One region of the Paenibacillus litoralis genome, then DNA from elsewhere that is predicted to be linked to it. Evidence: riboswitches for the same ligand, from Rfam matches in the RefSeq annotation. Region 1 holds a riboswitch; each other region holds the start of a gene.
What was found. Region 1 has a riboswitch for cyclic di-GMP ahead of ACKGJP_RS18210 (methyl-accepting chemotaxis protein). Riboswitches for the same ligand answer to the same signal wherever they lie in the genome.
Positions count from the first base shown of each region.

Region 2: it holds a riboswitch for cyclic di-GMP, as region 1 does, so the genes downstream of both, ACKGJP_RS03220 (hypothetical protein) here and ACKGJP_RS18210 (methyl-accepting chemotaxis protein) in region 1, are expected to answer to the same signal.
Region 3: it holds a riboswitch for cyclic di-GMP, as region 1 does, so the genes downstream of both, ACKGJP_RS00180 (flagellar brake protein) here and ACKGJP_RS18210 (methyl-accepting chemotaxis protein) in region 1, are expected to answer to the same signal.

Region 1 is NZ_CP176395.1:4,371,757-4,374,966, reverse strand. It holds gene ACKGJP_RS18215 (TioE family transcriptional regulator) at 1-138, shown strand, start outside; gene ACKGJP_RS18210 (methyl-accepting chemotaxis protein) at 205-1,917, opposite strand; cyclic di-GMP riboswitch class I at 2,088-2,176, opposite strand; gene ACKGJP_RS18205 (BMP family protein) at 2,418-3,210, shown strand, end outside.
Region 2 is NZ_CP176395.1:735,732-738,941, forward strand. It holds gene ACKGJP_RS03215 (sensor histidine kinase) at 1-492, opposite strand, end outside; gene ACKGJP_RS03220 (hypothetical protein) at 492-1,196, opposite strand; cyclic di-GMP riboswitch class II at 1,265-1,350, opposite strand; gene ACKGJP_RS03225 (helix-turn-helix domain-containing protein) at 1,962-3,210, shown strand, end outside.
Region 3 is NZ_CP176395.1:38,356-41,565, forward strand. It holds gene tadA (tRNA adenosine(34) deaminase TadA) at 127-618, opposite strand; cyclic di-GMP riboswitch class I at 1,071-1,164, shown strand; gene ACKGJP_RS00180 (flagellar brake protein) at 1,417-2,037, shown strand; gene ACKGJP_RS00185 (S-layer homology domain-containing protein) at 2,512-3,210, shown strand, end outside.

The DNA of each region.
Region 1 (3,210 bases):
CATCAAAGCATCGAGAAAGCCAAAAAAGTCACGGAAGACGCCCTATTTAGCATTCACCAGCGCAATCGCAAGCAATTTTATGGCGTTCATCAATTGGTCGAGCTTTGTAAAGAGGTCGGCCTGGTGGTGCCGGAGTAACTGTCTCATTAATAAATAAAGCCCCGACCGCAAGGTCGGGGCTTTCCGTATGGGAGCGAAATTTACTCAACTTTTGAATCGAAGCGTGATTTCATGAAGCTCCTGCGCCATATCCGTAAGGGCGTGGACCGCGGATGATATTTCCTCCATCGTAGCCAATTGCTCCTCCGAGGCGGCTGCTACGCTTTCCGTTTTGACAAAGGCGGATTTCGTAATGTTCTCCATATCCTGAAGGGAAGCGGTAATCTGCTCGCTGCCGGCCGACATTTGCTCCGACGAGGCGGATACCTCTTGCATTTGATTGGCAACCTCCTGGACCGACTGCATAATGCTGCGGAACGCTTCGCCGGCCTCCTGCACGATGATCGAGCCGCTCTCGACTTCTTTGTTGCCCTTCTCCATCGAATCGACCGCCAGCTTGGTTTCGCTCTGAATCTGACGGATGATGCTCGAAATTTGATCGGCCGATTGCCGCGATTGTTCAGCCAGCTTGCGCACCTGATCGGCCACGACGACAAAGCCCTTCCCATGCTCGCCCGCACGCGCCGCTTCAATCGCAGCGTTCAAAGCGAGCAAATTCGTTTGGGACGAGATGTCCGTAATGGCGTCGACGATCTTCCCGATCTCCTTGGAACGCGTCCCCAGTTGATTGACAAGCACAGCGGAATCGCTGACCGACTCGCGAATCGACTCCATTTGTGCGACCGCCTTTTGAATGGCTTTATTTCCCTCCTCCGCGTCTTTAGATGCATCCATGGACATAGCGGAAACGCTGCCCGAGAAGTCGGCGATCCGATTGATGCCGATGGCCATTTCCTCCATGGCTCTAACACTTTCCGTCGTGCTCTGAAGCTGTCTATCCGCACCTGCGGCTATTTCTTGAATCGCAAGAACGACTTGATTGGTCGATTGGCTGGATTGCTCCGAGCTTGCGAGCAGTTGCTCCGAACTAGCCGACAAATTTTGCGATTCCGTCCCGATCTTGACGATGATTTCTCTTAATCCGGCGATCATGCCGTTAAAATCATGCGTCAGAAGTCCGATTTCGTCCTTGGAACGATAATCGCCTTGTACCGTCATATCGCCCTTTTGCGCTTTGGCCATCCAGTGCTGAATGCTCCGTATCGGTCCGGTAATCATATTGGCGATCGCATATCCAAGCGCCGAGCACAGCAGTACCGTCAATATCGTTACGATCACGATAACGGCCGTAGCGTTTCGGGAGCTATCGATGCTTTCCTCGTAAAAGAGCTTCGCATCCTCTTCGTTAAATTGGACCACGTTCTCCAGGCTCGCGATCATTTCGGCACGAATCGGTTTAAAAGAATTGACATACTCTTTATGTGCTTCTTCTTTCTTGTTAGCTACCGCGAGCTCATCGACCTTCTTCTTCGCCTCGTTGTTTTTGGGAATCAGGTCGACGAATTTCTTGTATTGCTCCTGTGCCCGCGGCGACAATACGATTTGCTCAAGCTCTTTACGCGTCGCCTGATTTTTATCCCTCGTTTGGGTAATTTGCTGTTGGATTTTGGCTACGATAGCTTCGTCCTTCGCAAGAAGCAGTTCAAGCTGCAAAGCGTCCATTTGGGAATTACCGAACAGAAGCGCTTCAATCAGGCTATTGGGCATCATCTTCTCTTCATACATCGAACGGGCATTGTTCCCCATCGATTGCATAACGCCGAATCCCGAGATCCCGATAACCAGCAGGAAAACGATCGCCAGCCCGATAATTCCGAATATTTTGGTTCTAATCTTCAAATTGCGAATGTAGCTCATGTTGGCAGCATCCTTCCTCATCCTCTTTCGTATAGTTGCCTTGACCTGCAAGGCGATAACCGGAGACGGCGCGGTTTCCGTGAAATGACGTTGCAAGCTTCCCTAGCAAGTCGGAAGGCAACAAAAAATCCACCCCAAAAAAGGATGGATCCCCAAGGAAACCCCCTATTTTCGGCGGCTCGGCTGCCATAGAATGCAAGCATTCCTTAGGCCCGCAGCTTTGCGTCCTTCTCTTTAGAGAAGTTTGCCATTATCGGATACGGGTATGTAAGTTCTTTCGAAAGTATAATATAGCCTTTTTGAAAACACAAGACCTATTAACTAAACTTTTACAAACCATCTAGGGCCACCGTAACGAAAAAGACTTGCCCACATAGGGTATGCACGGAAATCCAGTGCCGGAAGTCTATGTTTTCTCGGTATTATTTGACAAAAACACAAGTCTGTTATATTCTCTGGTTTGTCCGGACAAAACTACTTTTTGGAATGGGGAAAACATCATGAAAAGTCTTCTTTCGAAACTGGCTTTGTCAAGCTTAGCCCTTGCCACCCTAATTTTGCCTCTCGGCACTTCTTCCGCCGAAGCGAAGAAAGACCATTCGTCCGAGAATAAGAAAAAGCCTAAAATATCGCTGTTGATCCCAGGTCAAGCGAACGACGGCGGCTTTATGGAGTCCGCATACAAAGGTCTGATGAAAGCGAAAGACGAGTTCCGCATTAAGGCGAACTACGTAGACAATATCCCTCACGATACGGCGCAAATCGCCGATGCGCTCCGCAAATTGGCCAAGAAGAAACCCGATATGATCATTGCGCATGCAGGCCAAAGCTCGGAAGCGGTCAAGCTGGTGGCTAAAGAATATCCGAAAATCAAGTTCGTCAACACGCAAACGAATTTGACGGGCGATAACTTGTCCAGCTATCAAGTGAAGCAAGAAGAGTCCGCTTGGCTGGCAGGCGCCGCGGCTGGTCTGTTGACCAAAACGAATGTTGTCGGACATATTTCCGGCGCACGCGTAACTCCTGGCTTTTATGGCCGCGCCGCTTTCGCCGACGGCTTGAAACATACGAATCCGAGCGCTCGGTTCGTGACAACCTTCACCGGCAATCAAGACGATGCTGCCTTGTCCAAGAAGGTCGCGCAAGCCCAAATCGATGCAGGCGCCGATATGATTTTCACGATGCTGAACGGGGCACGCGCAGGCGTAACCGAAGCAAGCCGGGAAAACGGCACGTTCCAGTTCGCCAACGTTCGCGACTTTTATGCCGATGCGCCTGATGTGTTCATTGGCT
Region 2 (3,210 bases), 3.6 Mb from region 1:
GGCGAGCGTTATAAGTAAAAAAACGAACAGTTGACTGGCGTTATCCGATATAAGCGCTCCGATTCCCAGTTGCTTAGGGTTATGAAAGTATTGCGTAAATAAGGTGCCTGCCGTAATGTAAACCGCTAGGTATAGCCAGCAAAACGCTCTCGGCAGGAAGCTGGCAGCCACCAGAACGGGATTGAGCGCATACCATATAAACGGGCTCGCCAATCCTTCGGTCGGCAAGAGCAGCAGCAAGATACCGATCGTTTCAAATAGGATAAGCAGCTTCAAGGCCGGCAGCATTTCACGGTAATGGGCATACATCCGGTTCACCAAGCCCGCCGCGAAGAGTAGCGAGACTACAACGCCGATCTTGAACACAATCGGTGCATCCGGACCGCTAAGTACGTAGTACAGGGAGGTCAAGAACCAAGACGCATATCTGTAAAAAATGATGATTCGCAGTACGCCGGAGCGTGTACCGCTTGCTTCTCGCATTAGGTTCATCAGCGGCTTGTGAGCGGTTCGCCGAAGCTTGGGGGGGCTGTGAGTGCGTTGCTGCCGGAGATAACGTTAACAGAGCCGTTCGATGATTTTGCTTCTTGCGGTGGAGGCAATTCTGCTGCGGGTTCTAGGGAGCGGTTTGAAGCGGGCGTTGTTCCGGCGGCGATAGCCGGTTTGCCGCTGCTGCCGAATTCTAAAGATTCGTCCGATGGAGGAACGCTCGGCATGTTGTCCTTCCGGTTTGCGTTAGCCGGGCTTTTCTTGGGCTTCGGAATGGCATTTGCTTTCATGTTCAGCTCGATATTGGCCTGTCCGCCGTTCCAGGCCATCTCCACAGGTACGTTAAAATCGAGATCCGCCTTATCCGTTATGCCGGTGACGATTATGGTAAAATAAGCGTTTTCACCTGGCGCGAAGTCTTGGCCGTAGGTAACGGCCGTAACGCCATTCCCGTTATGCAGCTCCTTAGAAGCAATCAGCATCGGAACCTCCATCCTGTTCGTCACTTCGACAGCGAAGGACATGCTTTCCGCGCCTTCCTCGTAAATAGCCGCTACGCTTTGCGGCATCTTGATTAGCGCTTCTTCGCCGCCCGAGACGGAAAGGGACGAGTTTCCTTTTACAATGCTTACCGTGTAGCTGGACGCTTGTGTAATCCATGTTGTCGAACCTAATAAAACGGCGAATAACAGAACTTGCTTCCGCATGGCGCTTCTCCTTCCGGCAAAAAAACTGAGGGGGGAAAATACCCAAATAAAAACCCAATCCGCAAAATAACGGATTGGGTCGGTTGCACCAGTTACTCCACATGTCCCTGGTGCCCAGGTAAATAGAACATGTATCATCGTATCCCCATATTTCATATTTTTACATGATTGTACATGAAGGAAATCGCAATAGTTGTCGATTAATGTCGAGTCGTTTATAAAGATTTGATAAAGAGGACTCATGTGCAATATTGTTCAACAAAAATCTGCGTCTTTCGTCATACGATAACATGGACCGAAAAGGACAAGCGTGCTGCTTTCCATACCGTAGATCAGAATGTCGTTGATCCCAAGTAAACTACAGCTGCCGTTTCTCAACCAGCCATTTCCGGAGATCCGATCGAAAGTCGACCTCAATGGCGATTGTCCTCGAGAATCCTCGCTTTTTGGATGGAGAGTTGAGCGGTCTCTAGCGTCGCCTAATCGCTCGCCCGTGCGTTTTCCGACGGAATGGTCTCAACTCGGCCGCCTTATCTATAAACATGACAGGAAACTATAGAGTTTGGCCATTATTTTCTATATCCGGTGAGACGCTTAAACGATAGGCTTGTGTAAATGAAAGCGCTATTATCGAGGTCGGACGGCTGTCTCCTTGCTTTGGAATCGGGGCCGGGATGCGATCCCGAGCCTTCTTCTTTTTCGTTCGTCCTCCGCTCGTTTGATTTATAATCGGAATAAGTCTTTTACGTAGAGAGGGGTGGCGTGATGCGCGAGAACAGAAATATGCCGGCCTTCCGAAAGGCCTACTCCGTCTTCTTTTCGCTGCGAAACGTTTTGGTATTTACGTACATCGTTTTGTCCGTCTTGATTATCGCCGTATTTTCGGGCATCACGATTCGCGTCTCGGAGAAAATCATAACGGAGAAGGAGAACCGGGCGGTGCTAAGCTCGCTGCAGAACATAGCGGACCGGATCGATCTGAAAATCGACGAGTACGCGAATCAGATGATCGCGCTCGCTTATGAAGCTTCCGTACAAACGCTGCTGAAATCGAATGCGCTTACAGACCTGGGGCGGTTCGAGCTGATCAACGGCCTGTACGCCAAACTATTCGACATGAACGTAACCCATTCCGAAATCCAGTCGATCGTAATAATGGACCGGAACGGGACGAAATATACCGTAGCCAATCAGAACAACAGCTTGGAGGAAATGCTGAAACATTACTACGGATCTCCTTTGAGCGAGAGGGTGGACGAACGGGAGGGCGGCTTGTACATCGACTTCTCGGGCATCTATTCGGGAGACCGTAATCATATTTTGCTGATCAGAACGATCAACGAGCTGCGCGGGAAGGAAGCGCTTGGCTTGATTGCGGTCAGCATCAAGAAGGAAGCGCTGGAAAACATACTGTTTCAGGATCCCGCCCTCCGGCTGAACAGGCTCATCGATTCGAACGGGCTTGTCGCTTCCGACGCCCATAAGCAATTGCGCGGGTCGATTAATGACATTAATATTCAATCCCATATGCAATCCGGACCTTCCTTCGCGGCGGAGCTGGACGGAGAATCCTTCTTCATCACCTACCTGCAGAACAAGAGATATCCGTATACGATAATCAATCGCGTGCCCGAGCATTTGATCTATAAGGACGTCGCGTATATCAAAAAAACGATCCTGTACTTGATACTGTTCATGCTGTGCGCGGTCGCGACCATCGCGTTCTTCCTATCCAAGTCGCTGGTACGGCCGATCGGCAGGCTGATCCGGCTCATGAGCCGCGTCAGGCGCGGCGACCTGAACGTGAAAATGGAGCGTATGCCGCACAACGAGATAGGGATTCTAGCCGACAATTTCAACCAGATGGTGGACACGCTCCGCAACAGCATTCCGATGCGGAAAGAACGGCTGATCGGCAAGCTGCTGCTGGGGAGAGTTGCAAGCGAGGAGTACCGGCTTCAAGCCGCCGAGTTGGGGCTGCCGGGCGAAGAGATGGCAGGCTGCGCGATCGTCA
Region 3 (3,210 bases), 4.3 Mb from region 1:
CTCCTAGAAATTTTCGAGGGAAAGTTACTTCATAACGGCATACTAAAAACATCGGCAACGATTTCGCGGGCAAACAATCCTGAAGCCCGAACGATGACGATCTTCGCTCAGGCTTCGGTAACCCGTTTAGTCGGATGCTTGTGCGGCAGATTGCTGTTTGCGCATTTCCCGCAGCTCGCGGAAGAAGCGGGACAGCCGCTCGCTGCATGCCTCCTGGAGCACGCCTTGCGTAAGCTCGACGCGGTGATTGAAGCGATCTTCCTGCAGCAAATTCATGAGCGTTCCCGCGCAGCCTGCCTTCGGGTCGCTTGTGCCGAATATGACATGCGGAATACGAGCCTGTACGATAGCCCCCGCGCACATGGGACAAGGCTCAAGCGTGACGTAAAGCCGGCAGTCGAGCAGCCGCCAGGCGTCAAGAGCCCGGCTGGCTTCGCGGATGGCGATCATTTCGGCATGGGCTGTCGGGTCGTGCGACGTTTCGCGCAAATTATGGCCGCGACCGATAATTTCTCCGTCTCGGACGATGACGGCGCCGATCGGCACCTCGCCGATTGCAGCGGCTTTCTCCGCCTCTTCCATCGCGATGCGCATCCAGACGATATGTTCTTCTTCCAAGGGAACACCTCTTTATGTACGGCTTGCCCAGCCATGGGCGTAAGTAGAGCGGCGTGTATCCGCCAAATTCCTATTAAAATTGTCCCCAACGGGGATAAACCCGCAAGCAGGAAACTTATCCACTGTGGACGGAAACCGCGAATTTTCAAACTTATGCACATGCTGTGTATAAGTTTGTGGATAACATTGTTGGTAGTGTGGACAACGAAAGCGGTATTCTCATTGTACGCCGGGCCGTTCCTGAGGGCAAGTCGGCATTGTTCCCGTAAGAACGGGAAACGATAAGGGAGAATGAGCCGGTAAACGGCCTTCCGGACATGTGAATAAAGCGGTCAGGATGGGGATGGCGTTGTGGATAGGCTTTGCAGACGATTGCTTACCCTGTGCAACCCGATTATACTGAAATTAACGATTTTTTAGGACTTTGGTACCCCTTTTTAACATAAAGTGATATTCGATAATGGCAAACTTGCTGAAAAGCAAGGACGCAAAGCCACAGGGTCTAAAGCTTCGCATATGCGGAGCCATGACAGCCTGGTTGCCGAATGGGATCGGACACGCAAGCATGCGTCGGCTGCTCTTTCGGAGCGGCTTTTTTATGTTCGCGTACAACAGGTTATATCCGGGTGGGCCAACGCCGGCGCATACCTGACGGTTACCCGTAAAATTTTCTCCACATTGATTGAGAAAGGTCGATGCAGTATGTCAGGTACGTCTGTTACCCGGAATCGTTCCGAATTCGTAGATACCAGCAATCAAAAAACACTAAGGTCATCGATATTGATGCACTGCCGCACCGTGGTGGAAAAACAGGATTACGTGTCGACCGGCGTACTCGCTGTTGTCGAGGGAGATATGGTTGAAATCGAGATCGGCGATTATAAGCAGTTTGAATTGGGAGATGCCGTTAAGCTGACGATTTATTCGCCGGAAGGCATATTCATGTTCCAGTCTACGATTATCGCGAAGGATAATGGATCGCTCATCGTCATAAATCCTCCGGAAAACCAGCGGAAATTTTCAGAGAAGCGGGAGCATTTTCGGGTAGACGTTAAGATGAAGGGCTCGATCCTGTCGATCGAATCGGCAAACGATTCGCGAAGTCCGGAGGCAACCGATGCGATTCCGTTAACGGTCGTCAATATTAGCGTTAGCGGCATCGGCTTTACGGTCGGCAGCGAATGCAGGCTCACGGAACGAACGATAGTCCGTCTTGAGCTTGAGATGGGGACGATCGTGTCGTGTACGGCTGAAATTGTCCGCCGCGAAACATCCGAGCTAGGCTGCTACTATGGCGCGCAGTTTGTGGATTTCCCCCAGGAGCGGCTAAATGCGCTTCGGGCGTTTATTTTGAAGACGCAGGTCGAATTGTCTTCGGTTCGCAGGCAGGAGGAGAAGGAAGCGCGGATTTTCAAATAGCGGTTTGCCGGCATGAAAAGGGAAGACTTCTGCATCTCGCAGGGGTCTTTTTTTCGTTCAGATTTTGTTCAGAGGGTAAATCTACAATGGGTTCGAGCAGCTTGTAAGAGGAAAAAATCCCACATAATGTAACTTGTTTCGCGGTATTCGGCAACCGCTCGGGGGTCGACGCTTGAAAGAATGCAGATCGAGATATCGTATTTCGGAGTTTCTTCATCGCCAGCCTCTGCTCCTAGGGCAGGTATTCATGTTGGAATCCCTAAATGCTCCTATCATATAACGTCAATCTGAACAAAAAATGAACAATGCGAAATGCAGAAAAAGCGCTTGGCCGCCCCATTCCGATTGTTCAAAAATTGTTCAGATGCGGTTGTTACTATAAGCGGGATGATTCGACAGGAAGCAGCAAAGGGCGAGCAAATCTACGGGAATAACACGACTCGCCATAGAACAGGGAGGGAGAGGAGCAGGGAAATGCGTTTTGTAGAAAAGTTACGAATGGGAAGCGGCAATAGGGAGGGAGAATGGCGGAACCGGCTCCGTCCGCGCGGCGTGCTGTCCAAACGGTTCGTTTCGCTGACTACGGCTCTGCTGATGGCTTTCGGCGCAGCGGCGCCATCGCACGCAGCTGGAGGAGGTTCAGGCAGCGGCTCGCAGGGCGGCACTTATTTTACCGGCACGGACAATTGGGGTGGCGGCGCGGCAAACAGTAATAAAGATAACGACTTGGATTATTACACGCGTCTTGCGGCTGACCAGACATCCGGAGATTTTCGAAAAGCGGGTGATCCTCAAAGCGGTACTGCGATCAAAAACGGGACCCCCAATTTGTATCCGTTCGAGTTCAAGATTGACGTCCCGGCTGGAAAAACGCCTCAGACCAGCGCCTACTTGCTTATTAGAGGCTATGATGTGGATGAAGAAGACGGCGAATGGGATAGAGTGTATCTCTCTAAAACCCCTCTAGCGCTTCTCGCCGGGCCGGGAGTCCCGAGCGGATATACATGGCCGACTACGGGGAATTGGAATGATGCCACTTACCGCAAAGGATTTGACCTTCAATATTATGTGGGTGCGCTATCCGGGAATAACGCCAAATGGAATACAACCGTATTTAAGCTGGATCCTGCTCAAGTAGCCGAGGGCGATAATTTTGTCGGCATTTCGGTTCAT